4 regions of the Mesorhizobium sp. A556 genome follow, and region 3 is predicted to be linked to each of the others. Evidence: riboswitches for the same ligand, from Rfam matches in the RefSeq annotation. Region 3 holds a riboswitch; each other region holds the start of a gene.
The links. A riboswitch is a leader RNA that binds a small molecule or an ion and turns the genes downstream of it on or off. The one in region 3 is predicted to bind cobalamin.
Positions count from the first base shown of each region.

Region 1: linked by a shared signal. The riboswitch ahead of ACX3P0_RS02285 (DUF1636 family protein) and the one ahead of ACX3P0_RS09415 (aromatic ring-hydroxylating oxygenase subunit alpha) in region 3 are both predicted to bind cobalamin.
Region 2: linked by a shared signal. The riboswitch ahead of ACX3P0_RS17975 (TonB-dependent receptor plug domain-containing protein) and the one ahead of ACX3P0_RS09415 (aromatic ring-hydroxylating oxygenase subunit alpha) in region 3 are both predicted to bind cobalamin.
Region 4: linked by a shared signal. The riboswitch ahead of ACX3P0_RS06430 (CbtB domain-containing protein) and the one ahead of ACX3P0_RS09415 (aromatic ring-hydroxylating oxygenase subunit alpha) in region 3 are both predicted to bind cobalamin.

Region 1 is NZ_JBTMXA010000001.1:471,353-475,326, reverse strand. Features, by position in the region: gene ACX3P0_RS02300 (NuoB/complex I 20 kDa subunit family protein) at 1-281, opposite strand, end outside; gene ACX3P0_RS02295 (NADH-quinone oxidoreductase subunit A) at 272-637, opposite strand; gene ACX3P0_RS02290 (winged helix-turn-helix domain-containing protein) at 958-2,184, shown strand; cobalamin riboswitch at 2,187-2,388, shown strand; gene ACX3P0_RS02285 (DUF1636 family protein) at 2,413-2,838, shown strand; gene cobW (cobalamin biosynthesis protein CobW) at 2,841-3,872, shown strand; gene cobN (cobaltochelatase subunit CobN) at 3,889-3,974, shown strand, end outside.
Region 2 is NZ_JBTMXA010000009.1:151,690-155,663, forward strand. Features, by position in the region: gene ACX3P0_RS17975 (TonB-dependent receptor plug domain-containing protein) at 1-1,467, opposite strand, end outside; cobalamin riboswitch at 1,644-1,851, opposite strand; gene ACX3P0_RS17980 (adenosylcobinamide amidohydrolase) at 1,964-2,641, shown strand; gene ACX3P0_RS17985 (LacI family DNA-binding transcriptional regulator) at 2,658-3,683, opposite strand; gene ACX3P0_RS17990 (helix-turn-helix domain-containing protein) at 3,792-3,974, opposite strand, start outside.
Region 3 is NZ_JBTMXA010000003.1:201,437-205,410, reverse strand. Features, by position in the region: gene ACX3P0_RS09425 (DUF2312 domain-containing protein) at 1-238, shown strand, start outside; gene ACX3P0_RS09420 (FAD-binding oxidoreductase) at 315-1,424, opposite strand; gene ACX3P0_RS09415 (aromatic ring-hydroxylating oxygenase subunit alpha) at 1,435-2,682, opposite strand; cobalamin riboswitch at 2,803-3,005, opposite strand; gene ACX3P0_RS09410 (MFS transporter) at 3,095-3,974, opposite strand, start outside.
Region 4 is NZ_JBTMXA010000002.1:386,526-390,499, reverse strand. Features, by position in the region: gene ACX3P0_RS06440 (pyridoxal phosphate-dependent aminotransferase) at 49-1,158, shown strand; gene ACX3P0_RS06435 (histidine phosphatase family protein) at 1,155-1,721, opposite strand; adenosylcobalamin (AdoCbl) riboswitch at 1,843-1,998, shown strand; gene ACX3P0_RS06430 (CbtB domain-containing protein) at 2,002-2,211, shown strand; gene ACX3P0_RS06425 (CbtA family protein) at 2,224-2,976, shown strand; gene ACX3P0_RS06420 (hypothetical protein) at 2,982-3,617, shown strand; gene ACX3P0_RS06415 (hypothetical protein) at 3,747-3,974, opposite strand, start outside.

The DNA of each region.
Region 1 (3,974 bases), on a different contig from region 3:
GGCGCGATTCCGAAACGCTCGCTGTCATAGCGCGGCATGGCGGAGTGGATCATTTCCACCGCGCAGCAGGCCAGGCCGAAGGTCATATACATCAGCGAGCCCGTGCGCGCCCACGTAATCAATGCCTCGGTCGAGGTGACGAGAAAACCCTTGTCGGAAAGCTCGTCGTTGATGCCCAGGAAAAACGGATCGTCCGCGCCGACCGGCTTGCCCGTGTTCGGATCGAGAATACCCTTGGGACGCGGCGCGACCAGCGTGCCGGAACTGTCGTTCAATCCCATTCCAGCGCTCCCTTTTTCCACTCATAGGCGAAGCCGATGGTCAGCACCGCCAAAAACACCATCATCGACCAGAAGCCGAGCATGCCGATCTCGCCGAAGGAGACCGCCCATGGAAACAGGAAAGCCACCTCAAGATCGAAGATGATGAACAGGATCGACACCAGGTAAAAGCGGACGTCGAACTTCATGCGGGCATCGTCGAAGGAATTGAAGCCGCATTCATAGGCCGAAAGCTTTTCCGGATCGGGGCTGCGGAAGGCCACCATGAACGGTACGGCCAGCAAGGCCAGACCGACAACCAGCGCCACGCCGATGAAAATGACGATGGGCAGGTATGAACTGATAAGCGCGTTCATGCTCCAACTTCCCGATGCGGCCAATCCGCCTTGATCTATAGCACCATTCTCGAACACGGAAACGCGACGCGCGTGCTGAACCGGTTTAGAGCCTATGCTGCAACGCGGCGAGGGTTAGCGCAGCACTCCGGGCGAAGCAAGTCAAACCTTGTTCAAAATACGGTATCGGAATGGCGTCGGTGGGTAAACTGGCCCGATTGGCGCGCGTTTGATTTCCTTCTTTTTTTACTCCACTTTTATCTCCTGACATTCCTGTACCGGATGCCTGTTACCATGCGTGGAATCACCGCCCCCAAGCTCAAGGATTGCCCGGAACCGGCATGAAGGAAAACATATCGCTCCGGCTCGCGCGCCGCATAGCGCTTGCTGCACAAGGCTTCTGTGACACGCGGCCAGCCGGCACGCCGGACCGCCGGCATTTTTCGCGCGTTTTGTCGCGGACCGGCCTGTTGCAGATCGATTCCGTCAGCGCCGTGATCCGCGCGCACTACATGCCGCTTTATTCCAGGCTCGGCCCCTACCCGCTTTCGCTGCTCGACAATGCTGCCATTTCACGAAAACGTGCAGTCTTCGAGTATTGGGCGCACGAAGCTTCCTACCTTCCGGTCGAAACCTGGCCGTTGATGCGCTGGCGCATGGCGCGGGCGGAGCGCGGCGACGGCATGTATGGCGGCCTCGCCAAATTCGGCCGCGAACGCGCCGCCTATATAGAAGACATTTTTCGCGAAATCGTGGCGCGCGGGCCGATTGCCGCATCCGAGCTTGACGGCCAGAAAGGTTCCGGCGGCTGGTGGGGTTGGAGCGAGGCTAAGCACGCCTTCGAATGGCTGTTCTGGGCCGGGCGCATCACCACCGCCTATCGGCGCGGCTTCGAGCGATTCTACGACCTGCCCGAACGCGTGCTGCCGCAGGCGGTCCTGGCCCTGCCCACGCCCTCGCCCGCCGACTCCCATCGCGAACTGCTGCGCATCTCGGCCCGCGCCCACGGCGTCGCCACCGCCAACTGTTTACGCGATTATTTTCGTCTCTCTCCTGCCGACATGAAGGGCCGGCTGGAAGAACTGGTCGATGAAGGCGAAATTCTGCCTGTCCGCGTCGAGGGCTGGAACAAGCCGGCCTATCTCCAGAAGGACGCCCGTATGCCGCGTAAGGTCGAGGCGCGCGCCATGCTCGCGCCTTTCGATCCGCTGGTGTTCGAGCGCTCGCGCGCCGAAAGCCTGTTCGACTTCCGCTACCGGATCGAAATCTACACGCCGGCCGAAAAGCGCCAGTATGGCTACTATGTGCTGCCTTTCCTGCTCGGCGATAAAATCGCTGCCCGCGTCGACCTCAAGGCCGACCGCCCGGCAAGCGTGCTGCGCGTCCACGCCGCCTACGCCGAAGCGACCGCACCCACAGACGCCGCCGCCCATCTTTTCGAGGAACTGAAGCAGATGCAGGGCTGGCTCGGCCTTGAACATATCGAAATCACGCCGGCCGGCGATCTCGGACCGGCGCTGGCCGACATCGCGCTGTCGCATCGACACGTTGACACGGCCTCTCACTAACGCCTAAATCCGCTCCAGACGGTCTCCTCTTTTCACAGGGAGGAGCGAAGAGGGAATGCGGTGCGCGACGAAAGTCGCAAATCCGCGGCTGTCCCCGCAACTGTAAGCGACGAGCCAAGGCCGAATGCCACTGGGATTTTCCTGGGAAGGCGGCCAAGGCGATGACCCGCGAGCCAGGAGACCTGCCGTCTGCGAGAAATAATCCGATAGCCTGGCGGGTTTCCGGGCATGGAGCAGGTCTTGAACCAGAACGGCAATTTTCCGGCTGAGTCCGCCGATATTCTATCCGGTATCGAGGCGACGATCATCGTCTGTTCATCGTGCCGCGACGAAACCGGCTCGGATGCCCGTCCCAGCGCAGGCGAGACGTTGGCGGAAAATACACGCCGCGCCGCTATCGACGAAAACATCCATATCCGCACCGTCGAATGCCTTGGCAACTGCAAGCGCCGCCTCAGCGCAGCCATCCTGCGCGACGGCTGCTGGAGCTATGTTTTCGGCGACCTGACCGTAACCAGCGGCCCCGATCTCGTCGCCGGCGCAAAACTCTTCGCCACGTCCAGCGACGGCCTCATCCCCTGGCGCGGCCGCCCCGATTCGCTGAAACGCGGCCTCGTCGCACGCATCCCTCCCCTTGCCACGCTGAAGGACTGACCATGACCGCATCCCGTGTTCCCTGCACCGTCATCACCGGCTTTCTCGGTTCGGGAAAAACCACGCTGGTTCGCCATTTGCTGGAGAACTCCAGCGGCAAGCGGCTGGCCCTCATCGTCAACGAATTCGGAGACATCGGCGTCGACGGCGATATTCTTAAAGGCTGCGGCATCGACACCTGCCCCGAGGAAAATATCGTCGAACTCGCCAATGGCTGCATCTGCTGCACGGTCGCCGACGATTTCGTGCCCGCGCTCGACCGTATCCTGTCGCTCCAGCCCCCTGTCGATCACATCCTGATCGAAACGTCCGGCCTTGCCCTGCCGAAACCGCTGGTTCAGGCATTCCAGTGGCCGACGGTCAAAAGTCGCGTCACTGTCGACGGTGTCATCGCCGTGGTCGATGGCGCAGCGCTCTCCGCCGGTCAGGTCGCTTCCGACATGGATGCGCTGGCCGCCCAGCGCGCCGCCGACCCGACGCTCGACCATGACGATCCGGTCGAGGAAGTGTTCGAGGATCAGGTCGCCTGCGCCGATCTCATCATCCTGTCCAAGAGCGATCTCATGGACGATGCCGCCATGGCGCGCGCCAACGACATCATCGCCAAGAGCCGTGCCCGCGCCGTCAAAACCCTGCCGGTCTCGCAAGGCAAGGTCGATCCGTCGGTGCTGCTCGGTCTCGGCCTCGCCGTCGAAGACGACATCGAAAACCGCTGGAGCCATCACGACGGCATGGGCGGTCATGAGCACGACGATTTCGATTCGATCATCATCGACATCCCCTCGATCGCGAACCCCGACGACCTCGCCAAGCGCGTCATCGCCGCCGCCGAACAGGAAAACGTGCTGCGCGTGAAAGGTTTTGTCGAAGTGTCCACCAAGCCGATGCGGCTTTTGCTGCAAGCGGTCGGCCCCCGCGTCACTCACTATTACGACCGCGTCTGGACGCCCGAAGACGACCGCCGCTCGCGCCTGGTGGTCATCGGCCTGAAAGGGTTGAACCGCCCCGTCATCGAGAAAATATTGATCGGATAAAGTCGGCGCGCCGCCCATGCACATTCTGACCACCACTTCCGCCTCGCTCGACGATCTCGCCGAGCCTGTCGATCTGCGGCAGACGCCGGCGGATGTGGTGGC
Region 2 (3,974 bases), on a different contig from region 3:
CCACGCGTCGTTGGGGTCGATGGGCGCCCAGTTGATCTGGTCTTTCACCTGCGTGCGATAGACCGCCATGTCGAGGCTTGTCTGGGTCGTGGCCTGCCAGTTCAAGCCGATTTCGTAGGACCGCGACCGCTCCGGCTTCAGGTCCGGGTTACCCGACAGATAGGGGTCGGGATAATAGAGGTCGTTGAAGGTCGGGGCGCGAAAGCCGGTGGCGTAGGAGGTGCGCGCCACCAGCCCGTCCGTCAGTTCGTAGCTTGCGCCGATATTGTAGGTGGTGGCGCTGCCGAATTGCTCGTCGTGATCGTAGCGCAGGCCGCTATCGACGGTAAGCGCCTCGTACTCGAACGAATATTGGCCGAAGACGCCCGTCAGGTCGCGTTCCGTCTTGGCATAAGCGACAGCGGAGATGGAACTGCCATCGACCGTATCGCGATAGGCTTCGACCCCGCCCGACAGCGTATGTTTCGCTTCACCGACCTCGAACGTTTTTTGCGTGGAGGCGAGAATGCCATAGCGCAGCGTGTCGAAATCGTCGCCTTTTTCGCTCGGCCCGAAGTTCGAGGCATAGTCGAGCGCGGTCATCAGTTCGACGGTGGACGACCAGCTATCGGAATGGTCGATACGCGCGCCGATACGGCCGGAGAAATTGCTGGTATCGGCCTCGTTCACCGGCTGGCGGTCGTATTGGTTGCGGCCACGCGCATAAAGCCCATCGGAATAGATGCGGCCCCAGTCCATGTCCTTCGACAGCGAGAAATTGAACGAGCCTTGCCGGAAACCGTCCTTGTCCGGCTCGTGCCCATAGGCGGAAGGCACGGTGAAGTCGTAGCCCTGCGTCCCCAGCACTTGGGCGCCGAAGGAATAGTTCGTGCCGTCTTCGCTCTGGCCTTGCAGATTGCCGGACAGATACCCACCCCAGGGATGTATGACGCCCACCGTGACCGTACCGCAGCTTTTGCTTCCGTCGGCGCAGATGCCGCCCTGCTTGGTGATGATGTTGATGATGCCGCCGATAGCGTCCGCGCCATATTGCGCGGAGTGACCGCCCTTGGCGATTTCGATGCGTTGGATCGAAGCCAGCGGGATGCCGGACAGGTTGACGGTTCCCGACGTTGCCGAGCCTGCGCGCACGCCATTGACGAGCACGAGCGTCTGCGCGGCGGTGGTTCCACGCAGCGAAATGCTCGAATCCGCGCCCATGCCGCCATTGGCGGTCACGGTGACGCCTGGATAGGCCTTCAACAGGGACAGCAGGTCGGAAGCCGCCGACTGCTTGATCTCTTCCTCGCTTACCACGGTCACCGATGACGTCGACCGTTCCAGCGACGATTCACGCCGCAAGGGCGTGGTGATGAGGATGCGGTCGAGCTTCGTTGCACCGGAAGCGTCCGTGCCTGCTTCCTGCGCCCCCGCGTGGCCTGTCAGCACCAGCGCCAACGCGCCGGCCACCCCGATTATCTTCTTCAATTCGACCCCCAGAACTTTGCAGGCGAAGCTGTTCGCCCCTGGCTCATTTCAAGCCGCGTTCTGGTTCCAGCGATTGGCGGGGTTGATCTTCCACCCCCTCGACCGTCCCGGCGCGCGGCAACACGTTATCGTGTCACCGCCACGGACGACCGCGCCTGAACACCCCTCGTGTTCGGGCATGGGTGACTGGAATGGCAGGTCTCCTGACTTCCGTGTCATTACCGGTCTTCCGCCTTCCCGAGCACGCGAGCGCGTTCAGTGGCCAATGGAAGAAGGCTCAACGGTTACAGTTGCGGGGGCAGTCTCGGTTTCGGCCGGTTTGCCGGCTTCACCGTGTTCCCTTTTAAACCACCTTGCGGCGGCACCAGTTCCAGCGCGGAAACTAGTCGGCGCGGGCAGGGGCGTCAATCGCTCAAGGGCCGAAGTTCCAAAACAATTCTGAAGGCTGCGCGCGGGCATCTTGCCGGCTGGCTTGAGCAATGAAAGAAGAGCCGGCATGAAAGCCTTTTCAGTTTCGTGCGCCAGCCCCATTCTCGTCGCGGAATTTGCCATTCCGCAGACCGTGCTGAGCTGGTCGCTTACCCGGCCGGGTTTCGTCACGGCACGCAAGGTCGCGTGGCTGCATGTTCGAAACGACGACCTGCCGCTGGGCGTCGATCCCGCCCGGTTGCTCGAAACGCGAATGGCGGCGGCAGGCCACGCGGATGCGGTCCACCTGATGACGTCGCGCTATGTGGAGCGCCATCATCTGGCAACGGCGGTATCCGGTGCCGCCACCGCGACCTGCCTTGCGACGGTCGGCCTGGGCAATGCCGCAAGGGTCGGCGCGCCGCCGCTGCTTGGCGCCGCCGTCGGCACCATCAACCTGCTCGCCCATGTCGACCGGCCGCTTTCTCAAGCGGCCCTGATCGAGGCGGTGTCGATCGCGACCGAGGCCCGGACCGCGGCCATCATCGATCTGGACTGGCGTCAGGGCGGCAAGCCCATCACCGGAACCGGGACCGATTGTATCGCCGTCGCAGCACCATCCATGGAAGGCGGCGAGAATTTTGCCGGGCTGCATACCGACATCGGCGCCGCGATCGGCCGCGCGGTGTATGACGCCGTCAGCCAGGGCGGCGCGCTCTGGGTCGAAGAAAGGCGGGAACTGATCTCGGTCGGGGTTCAGCCATAGGTAGTGTTGACGCGGTTCAGGTGGGGCCGGGCCTTACGGTTTCGCGCCAGACGATCGGTGCGGCAAAGGTCATGCGGCTGCTGGTATTGACGCCGTCTTGCGGCGACGAAACCAGTTCCGCCACATGCAAGGCTATGGCCTCGACCGGAGGGGCAAAAGTGGTGAGCCGATACGACGCCCAGCCGGCCTGTTCGATGTCGTCGAACCCGATGACGCAAAGGTCGCGCGGCACGTCCAGCTTGAATTCGTGGCGGGCGGTATCGAGAAAGCCGCAGGCGATCAGGTCCGTTACGCAAAAGGCCGCATCCGGGCGCATCTTGCCAGCAAACAATTGCCGCGCCCCCCGTACGCCCGTGTCGTAGGAGGTCCGGCCTTCCCGCCAGACGATAACATCCAGCCCATGGTTACGGGCCGCCGACACGAAGGCCTCTTCGCGCTTCAAGAGGCTCGGCGTTCCGGCCGCCGACGTTACCAGGGCGGGCCTTTTGCAGCCGGCGCGCACGAACGCATGAAGGGCTGCCTCCGCCGCCGCGGCACTGTCGACCTGAATGTTGTGCGGCCCGGAGAACCTGTCGTCCCGGTTGATCAGGATAAGACGCTGCCCGTTTTCAAGGCAACTGCGGATCAGCGATTGCGGCGGCGCTCCAGATAAGACGACCGTTGCATCGGCCCGGTAGTTGAATGTCTGCTTGAGGGCATGGTCTATGTCCTGGCTTGGGCCGGACGTGTTGAGGACCATGATAACCTTGCCCGCGTCGCGCAAATGCCGGGCCAACGCCTGCAGCATGCGCGCCTGATACGGCGTATCCGCTTCGGCAACCGCCAGACAGACGATGCCTGTGGAGGACCGCATCAGGCCGCGCGCCAGATGATTGACGTGATAGCCGAGTTGTTCGGCGGCCTGCATCACCCGTTCGCGCGTCTGGCTGGAGACGCTTGCTCCCGGCGTGAAGGTGCGCGATACCGCCGAACGCGAGACGCCCGCGAGTTCCGCGACCTGCTTGGCGCTTGAGAAGCTGTTTTGAGGCTTTGGAATTTTCAATTTCAGGCCATGGCCATGTGTCGGTCTCGATATTTTGCACACCATTGCAAACTCATCAATGAGCTTGATGGAAAGTCGGTGGATCTCGGGCCGATTGCAGGTACCAGCCTATCGGGAGAATGACGAGCGATACTCGCGGGGCGACATGCCGCGCAGCCGCCGGAACTGCCGGTTGAAATTGGCGAGCGATGCGTAGCCTACCTCGTCGGCGATATGCTGGATGGGCTGGTTCGTGCCTGAAAGGCGCGAGCACGCCTCGCCGATCCGCAGGCCGATCAGATAGTCCGAGAT
Region 3 (3,974 bases):
CTCGCAGACGGTTGCCGCCGGCCAGTTGCGCGCCTTCATCGAGCGCATCGAGCGCCTTGAAGAAGAGAAGAAGACGATCGCCGACGACATCAAGGAAGTCTACGCGGAACTGAAAGGCACCGGCTTCGAGCCGAAGGCCGTGCGTACGATCATCCGGCTGCGCAAGCAGGATCAGAACGAACGTGCGGAAGCTGAAGCGATCCTCGACCTGTACATGGCCGCTCTCGGCATGGCGTAACGGCTGCGGTCGATCGCGTCTGCATTGCCCTGGAAGCAGGCAGCGAAGCCGGACGCGTCATCGCGTCATTCCATCGTCACGCCTCGATCTCGATCGGCGAGAGCGGCTTTGAGCAGCAGGCGAGAATGAAGCCGTCGGCAATCTCCTGCTCGAGGATGCCGCCATTGTGGCTCATCTCGACCTCACCGGAGATTTTCTTCACCTTGCAGGTGCCGCACAGGCCGAACTCGCAGGCGGCGGAAATACGCACGCCCGATGCGCGCGCCGTCTGCAAAACGGTTTGGCCGGCGAGACATTCGCCGTCGACGCCGGAGAGCGCAAAGTGGATCGGGATGGCGGCTTGTGCAGGCTCGCCCGCCGGCGTCGCATGCTGCGGGCTATCGGCAAAGGGTGCCGGCACCGGCTCGATCGCCGGTGCGCCAAAACTTTCCTGATGATAGTGCGCCATGTCGAAACCGGAGGTTTCCAGCATCTGGCTGACCGCGCGCATGAAGGGTTCCGGCCCGCAACAGAACACTTCGCGCTCGCGGAAATCGGGCGACAGCATCGGCAGGCGTACCGCATCGATGCGGCCCATATGGCCGAACCAGCTTTCGCGCGACGAGCGTTCCTCGATCATGAAGCCGAGCGACAGGCCGGGCATGCGCATGCCGAGCAGTTCCAGTTCCTTGCGGAAGATGATCTCTTCGGGCCTGCGCGCGCAGTTGACGAAGGAAATATCAGTCTGCGGGGTAAAGTCGTTCAGCCAGCGCAGCATCGACATCATCGGCGTAATACCGGAACCGGCCGAGATGAACAAATATTTGGCCGAAGGATGGTTGTGCAGCGAGAACTCGCCGGACGGGCCATAGGCCTTGACCCGCTCGCCCGGCTTCAGATGGTCGAACATCCAGCGCGTGCCGACGCTGCCGGCCTGCGCCTTGACCGTCACGGCGATCGAGAACGGCCGCGACGGCGAGGACGACAGCGTATAGGTGCGCATCAGCGGCGCGTCCGCGACCGGCAGTTCCAGCGTGATGAACTGGCCCGGCTTGTAGCGGAACCAGGTCTGGTTGTCCGAACGGAAGGTGAAGGTCTTCACGTCCGGCGCCTCGTCGATGACGCCAACCACTTCCAGCACCTGAAGCCGGTCGTTCCACGGTATCATCTCGTCGAGATGCTTGTAGAGGCTGACTGCCGCGTTCATGGCTGCCTCCCTAAGCGACGTTCTTCAACGCCGGCTTCTCGCCCTCGGCCAGCCTTGGCCCGATAAAATCGGCGTACCAGTTGACGAACTGGATGACGCCGCCTTCGTGCACTTCCGAATAGGGACCGGGTTCGTAGGCCGGCGACTGGATGCCGAAGGCATTCTCCTCGACGATGCGGCGATCCTCGTCATTGGTCACGGTCCAGACATGGATGAGTTCGGCGAGGTCGTAATCCACGCCCTCGACCGCATCCTTGTGGACGAGCCATTTCGTGGTCACGGCCGTTTCGGTGGCGCTGATCGGCAGGACGCGGAAGGTGACGGCATGGTCGCCGAGGATGTGGTCCCAGGTCGTTGGATAATGATAGAGCAGCAGCGAGCCGATCCCCTCGGTCGAGACGCTGTCGGACAGGTTCTTCTTCACCGCCCGCTTGCCGGTCATGGTGTAGCTGACGGCATCGCGCAGCAGCGGCGCGCGGGTGGCGCGGAACTGGCCTGCGGGATCGATGCGGAACTTGCTGGGCAGGTTGGCGGCCTCGCATTTGGCCCAATGGGCCAGCATCTCCGGATCGCTGTCGGCGTCCTGGACGCCGGTGACGGTCGGGGCCTCGGGAAAGGTCTTGCACAGTTCGGGGTGGTTCGCCGCGCAATGATAGCACTCGCGGTTGTTTTCCCAGACCAGCTTCCAGTTGCCTTTCTCGACGATGGTGCTCTCGAAGGCGACCTTCGCTTCGGTCAGCCGGTGCGGCGCCAGGTAAGGCTCGATCATTGCCCGCATCGGGGCGAAATCGGCCGGCTTTTCAGCGAGGCAAATGAAGATGAAACCGCCGACGCTTTCGCAGGCGATCGGCTTCAGGCTGAAATCGGCCTTGTCGAAGCCCTGCGCCATGTCGCGGGCGAACAACAAGGTGCCGTCGAGTTCATAGGTCCACTGGTGGTAGGGGCAGACTAGCTTGGCTGCCGATCCCTTATCGGACGGGCAGACGCGGCTGCCGCGATGGCGGCAGGAATTGTGCAGGGCATGGATCTTGCCCTTCTGGTCCCGCACCAGCACCACCGGATAGTCGCCGATCTGCAGCGTGAAATAATTGCCGGGCTTCGGCACTTCGCAATCATGGCCGACGAAAAGCCAGTCGCGATACCAGATCAGTTCCATGTCGAGCTTGAAATAATCGGGATCGGTGTAGAAGGGTTGCTCCAGCGAGAAGCCCTGACGGCGGCGCTCGAGCCGCTTCAGCATTTCGGTCTTCGTGTCCATGTCCTGCCCTCAGCAAATGCTAGGACTGAACTGGTGGTGACTTCAGGGGTGAACGATTGCGCACCGGCACCGATTGCCGTCCGCAAGAATTCGCCTCTTGACCGCCCACCGCGATCAGTCGAGTTCACTTTGCTCGAGGCTGGTTTCCGGGCTTCGGAGTTGTCCTCCCGGACTGTCTCGACACCTTCCCAGGCTTATCGCCCAGTGGTTTTTGTCAAGACTTTCAACTCCGCTACCGTTGCGGGGGCAGCGCCGGCATCCAACCGGCTTCCCAATTATCCCGCCGGCTTTCGCGAACGGGCACCTAAGCATCACCATCTAATCACCGGGACATGGGGTCCGGCCATACGAAAGCGACATCGCCAAAGCGCAAAGGCGACAGGGCGAAAAAGGCGTCGTTCAGGCGCGTCGCTCAGGCGGGCTGGCCTTCTGGTTCAAAGGCCGGCCGGCTGGTGTCGATGAGCAGCGAGATGCAGGCGGCCACGATGGCGGTCATGCCCGCGATCTGGAACGCCAGTTCGTAATTGCCCTGCATTTCGCGCAGCGCGCCGCCGAAAAAGGCGGCGGTTGCCGCCCCGACCTGGTGGCCGGCGACGATCCAGCCAAAGACGATCGGGCCGGAGCGATCGCCGAAGGCTTCGTTGGACAGGCGCAGCGTCGGCGGCACGGTGGCGATCCAGTCGAGGCCGTAGAGCACGGCGAAGATGGTCAGCGCCGTGCCGGAAAAGCCCGACATGGGCAGGTAGATCAGCGACAGGCCGCGAATGCCGTAATACATGCCGAGCAGTTTTCGCGGGTCGAAGCGGTCGGTCAGCCAGCCCGACAGCGTCGTGCCGATGAGGTCGAACACGCCCATCAAGGCCAGCAGGCCGGCCGCCTTTACTTCGGGGATGCCCATGTCGCCGCAAAAGGCGATGAGATGCGTTCCGACCAGCCCGTTGGTGGTGAAACCGCAGACGAAAAAGGTGGCGAACAGATACCAGAACACACGTGTGCGCGCGGCACGGCGCAGCGTGCCGAGCGTGTGGGCGATGAAATTGCCCTGCGAGGCGGGCGATACCGGCGGCACGTCGTCGGCATCCGCGCCGAAGCGGACGAGGCCGATGGAAGAGGGCCGCTCCGGCACCAAAAGCCAGACCAGCGGCAACAAGGCGGCGCAGGCGATGGCGACGGCCATGGCGACCGGCCTCCAGCCGCCCCACTGCGCCAGCATCGCCAGCACCGGCAGGAACACCAGCATGCCAGTGGCGCTCGACGCGGACATCAGCCCCATGACCAGGCCGCGATTGGTC
Region 4 (3,974 bases), on a different contig from region 3:
GAATGGCGGCTGTAGCTAGAAGAACACTTGCCTTAACGAGTATGCATCATGTCGAAACGCCCTCCCCTCAACGAAATCGTCGGCGCGCTTCCCGCAACGGTGCCCTTTGTCGGCCCCGAGGCGCAGCAACGGGAAAGCGGACGGGCATTTCGCGCCCGCATGGGGGCCAATGAGAGCAGTTTCGGGCCTTCACCGCGCGTCGTTTCCGGCATGGCCGCGGTTGCCGGCGATATGTGGATGTATGGCGACCCCGACAATTACGATCTCAAGCAGGCTGCGGCAGTCCATCACGGCGCCTCGCCAGAAAATATCGTCGTCGGAGAAGGCATTGACGGGCTGCTTGGCGTACTGGTCCATATGTATGTCGCGCCCGGTACGCCGGTGGTCACGTCGCTTGGCGCCTACCCGACCTTCAATTTCCACGTCGCGGCGGCCGGCGGACACTTGGTCGAAGTGCCCTATGAAGACGACCGCGAAAGCCTTGACGGGCTGCTTGCGGCGGTGCGGCGGGAAAACGCGCCGCTGGTCTATCTGTCCAACCCTGACAACCCGATGGGAAGTTTTTGGGATGCGGCGGAAATCATGCGCTTTATCGAGGCGCTGCCTGAAACCACGATGCTAATCCTGGACGAGGCCTATGGCGAGTTGGCGCCTGCCTCGGCGCTTCCGGCAATCGATATCGGGCGCACCAATGTCATCCGCATGCGCACCTTTTCAAAGGCTTACGGGCTGGCCGGCATCCGTTGCGGCTACGCCATCGGCGAGCGGCAGGTCATTGCCGACTTCGAGAAAATCCGCAACCACTACGGCGTCAGCCGCATGGCGCAGATTGCCGGCGTCGAGGCACTGGCCGACCAGGACTGGCTGCAAGACGTCGTGGCGCGGGTCGATGCCGGTCGCCGGAGAATTGCGGCAATCGCCGAGGCGAACGGATTGAAGCCGCTGCCTTCGGCCACCAATTTCGTCGCCATCGACTGCGGCCGCGACGGCGATTTCGCGCTCAAGGTGCTGAAAGGATTTTTGGCGCGCGACGTGTTCATTCGCAAGCCCATGGCGCCGGTGCTCAACCGATGCATCCGGGTCAGCGTCGGCCTCGACCATGAGATCGATATTTTCGCCGAGGAACTGTCCGGCGTGCTCGCGGCCGTGCGCGGCTAACGCTTTTTTGCCTTCGCCGGCATGACGCCGCTGGCGCGTAGCGCCCATCTGCGTCCGTCGGTGCGAAATTCAGCGACGCTCAGCGGCTCGCAATCGATGCGCCAGAACGATTCGAGCGGCGCGCCCAGCACATGAAGCACAGCCACGCGGACGACGGCCGGATGCGTCACAGCAATCGTATGGCCGCGCTCGCCGAGCAGCGCGTCCATCAAGGCGGCTATGCGAGCCGACAGTTCGGCGATCGCCTCGCCGCCATGCGGAGCCGCGGCAGGAACGGCCAACCAGGCCGCGATATTTTCTGGCTGCTGCCCGGAAATCGCGGCCAGCGTCTTTCCGCTCCATGAGCCCATATCCTGATCGGCAAGTTCAGGGCGTTCAACCGCTTGCAAGCCAAGGGCTTGCGCCGTCTGCCTGGCGCGCAGCGCCGGCCCTGTCCAGACGCGGTCGGCGCGGCGCAATTGCGGGCCGAGCGTGTTGGCCATCGCCACTGCGCCTGCCTCGAGCGGCTCATCGAGCGGGAACGCGGCGTGGCGCGTGGCGGCGGTTGCGCCGCTGCAGATCATTGTCAGGCGTCCGGTCATCGAGGAATCGCATCGCGTTTCGTTGGCTCAGCATAGCACGACCGTGCCGGCCCGACGGCCCTTCACGCCCAACACCCTCGTTGACAGGGTAACCGGCGCTGACTACTGTCGCCATTGAAGCAATGTGAGTGGAAACCGGTGAAAGCCCGGTACGGTCGCGCCACTGTGATCGGCTAGCGTTTGAAGCGCGATGCCGAGAGTCAGGACTTCTTTCGTTGCTTCATGGCTCATCAACGGGACGCTGTATCCCAGGAGGCACACCATGTCCGACGCTACCTTCAATCCAGACATACGCCCGCTTCCGATCCCGCTTGGCGAGATCCTGCCTTGGGCGATCTTCGGCGGCCTGCTTTGCCTTCTCGCCGTCTATTTCGTCGGCTCCGAGGAAGGCGCGATGTCGCTTTTCCGTGGCATGTACATCCACGAATTCGTGCATGACGGACGCCACCTGCTCGGCTTTCCCTGCCACTAAGGGGGCTTTGACATGGTTGGTCGTCTTCTCCTTCGCGGGATGCTTGTCGGCATTTTCGCGGGTCTCCTGGCGTTCGGCTTTGCCCGGGTTTTCGGTGAACCCCAGATCGACCGCGCCATCGCGTTCGAAGAATTGATGGCGCAGGCATCCGGTGAAGCGCCGGATGAAGAAACCGAACTCGTTTCCCGCGCGACGCAGGCCGGCATCGGCCTGTTGACCGGTACCGTCGTCTATGGCGCGGCCCTTGGCGGGCTGTTCTCGCTGGTCTTTGCCTATGTCTTTGGGCGCATCGGCCGGTTCGGGCCGCGCGGCACCGCCGCCCTGATTGCGCTGGCGGGTTTCATCGCCATCGTGCTGATACCGCAGATCAAGTATCCAGCGACGCCGCCGGCCGTCGGCAACCCCGACACCATCGGGGTGCGAACGGAACTGTTCTTCATCATGATCGTCGTTTCGATCGCCACGCTGGTCGCGTCAATCGGCCTGGCAAGGCGCTTGTGGGCGCAATACGGAGCCTGGAACGCCTCGATCATCGCTGGAGCGGCTTTCCTTGCCGTCACCGTGGTCGCGCAATATGCCCTGCCCACCATCAATGACGTGCCGGAAAACTTCTCCGCAGACCTCCTGTGGCGTTTCCGTACTGCCTCGCTCGGGCTTCATGCCGTCTTGTGGACGGTAATCGGCCTCGCCTTCGGCGCAGTCGCCGAGCGTAATCTTGCCGGACGCGCGAACCACAAGATCGCGGCCCGCCCGGCCCTGCGCTAACCCACGTGTCGAAGTGTTTACCACGCTACACGGCGGCGTCCCTTGCGGGCGCCGCCGCGTTGCTTTTTGCGAGTGCTGGACCAGTTAGCGCCCATGGCGCTCGTTCGGAGGGGCCGACCAGCGGCATCTCGATCCCCGGCCTGTCTCATGGCCAGATGGCCGTCACCGCCGAATATCGCGGCGAAATTCTCGCGCTGGCCAAGCGGCAGGCGAAAACCGACCCGACCTTCCGGCGGCTGCTGACTTTCGCCGACGTCCAGTACAGCTACTGTCTATGGGGTCTGGTTCCCGGCAGCCTGCGCGACGAGGAAAGCCCGTTCAACGAATGCAGCCACGCCTATCTCTCGGCGGCGCAAGCGCTACTCGTCCATATGCGCGATATCTCCGACGACAAGCAGCCTACGGAAGCGCTGATCTCCCGGATCGACGCCGACATGGTGCGCAACCAGGCCTCGTTCGTGCAATGCCAGTTCAGCGGCGAAGCTTTCAACACCGCCGAGGTGATCTTCCCGATCTGGCGCAACGTTCCATCGCACACGCCAAGCCTCATCGCTTTCTCGACGCTGGCGATGGCGTTTGCGGGCGGCACGATTCTGCTTGCCGGCGGACGGCGGAAAGACGGCGACGATCAGCCGTGCTGAGCTATCGCCGCACGCCGTAGTTTGCCTTGGCGCCGCATGCATTTCGCCCATTCAAGTTTCGGCCGGGGCTAGCGTATCTACAGCCCGACCAGCGGCGTCCCGGCAGCCGGCCTAATCGTCATCGTCTGGCTAATCGTCATCGCCTGGATTATCGACAAGACAGCCCACGCCATTACACCCCTGGTAGTTGCCCTGGGTGTCGAAGTTCGGATTACCGTCTTTATCGTAACTCGGCCTGGTATCGACGTAGCTGTCACGCTTGCGTCGCGCTTCCTTGCGGTCGCGGTCTCGCTGTTCTTGCGCATTCATGCGATCCAATGAGCGCTGCTCGTCATCTGCACGCTGCGAACTTTGTTT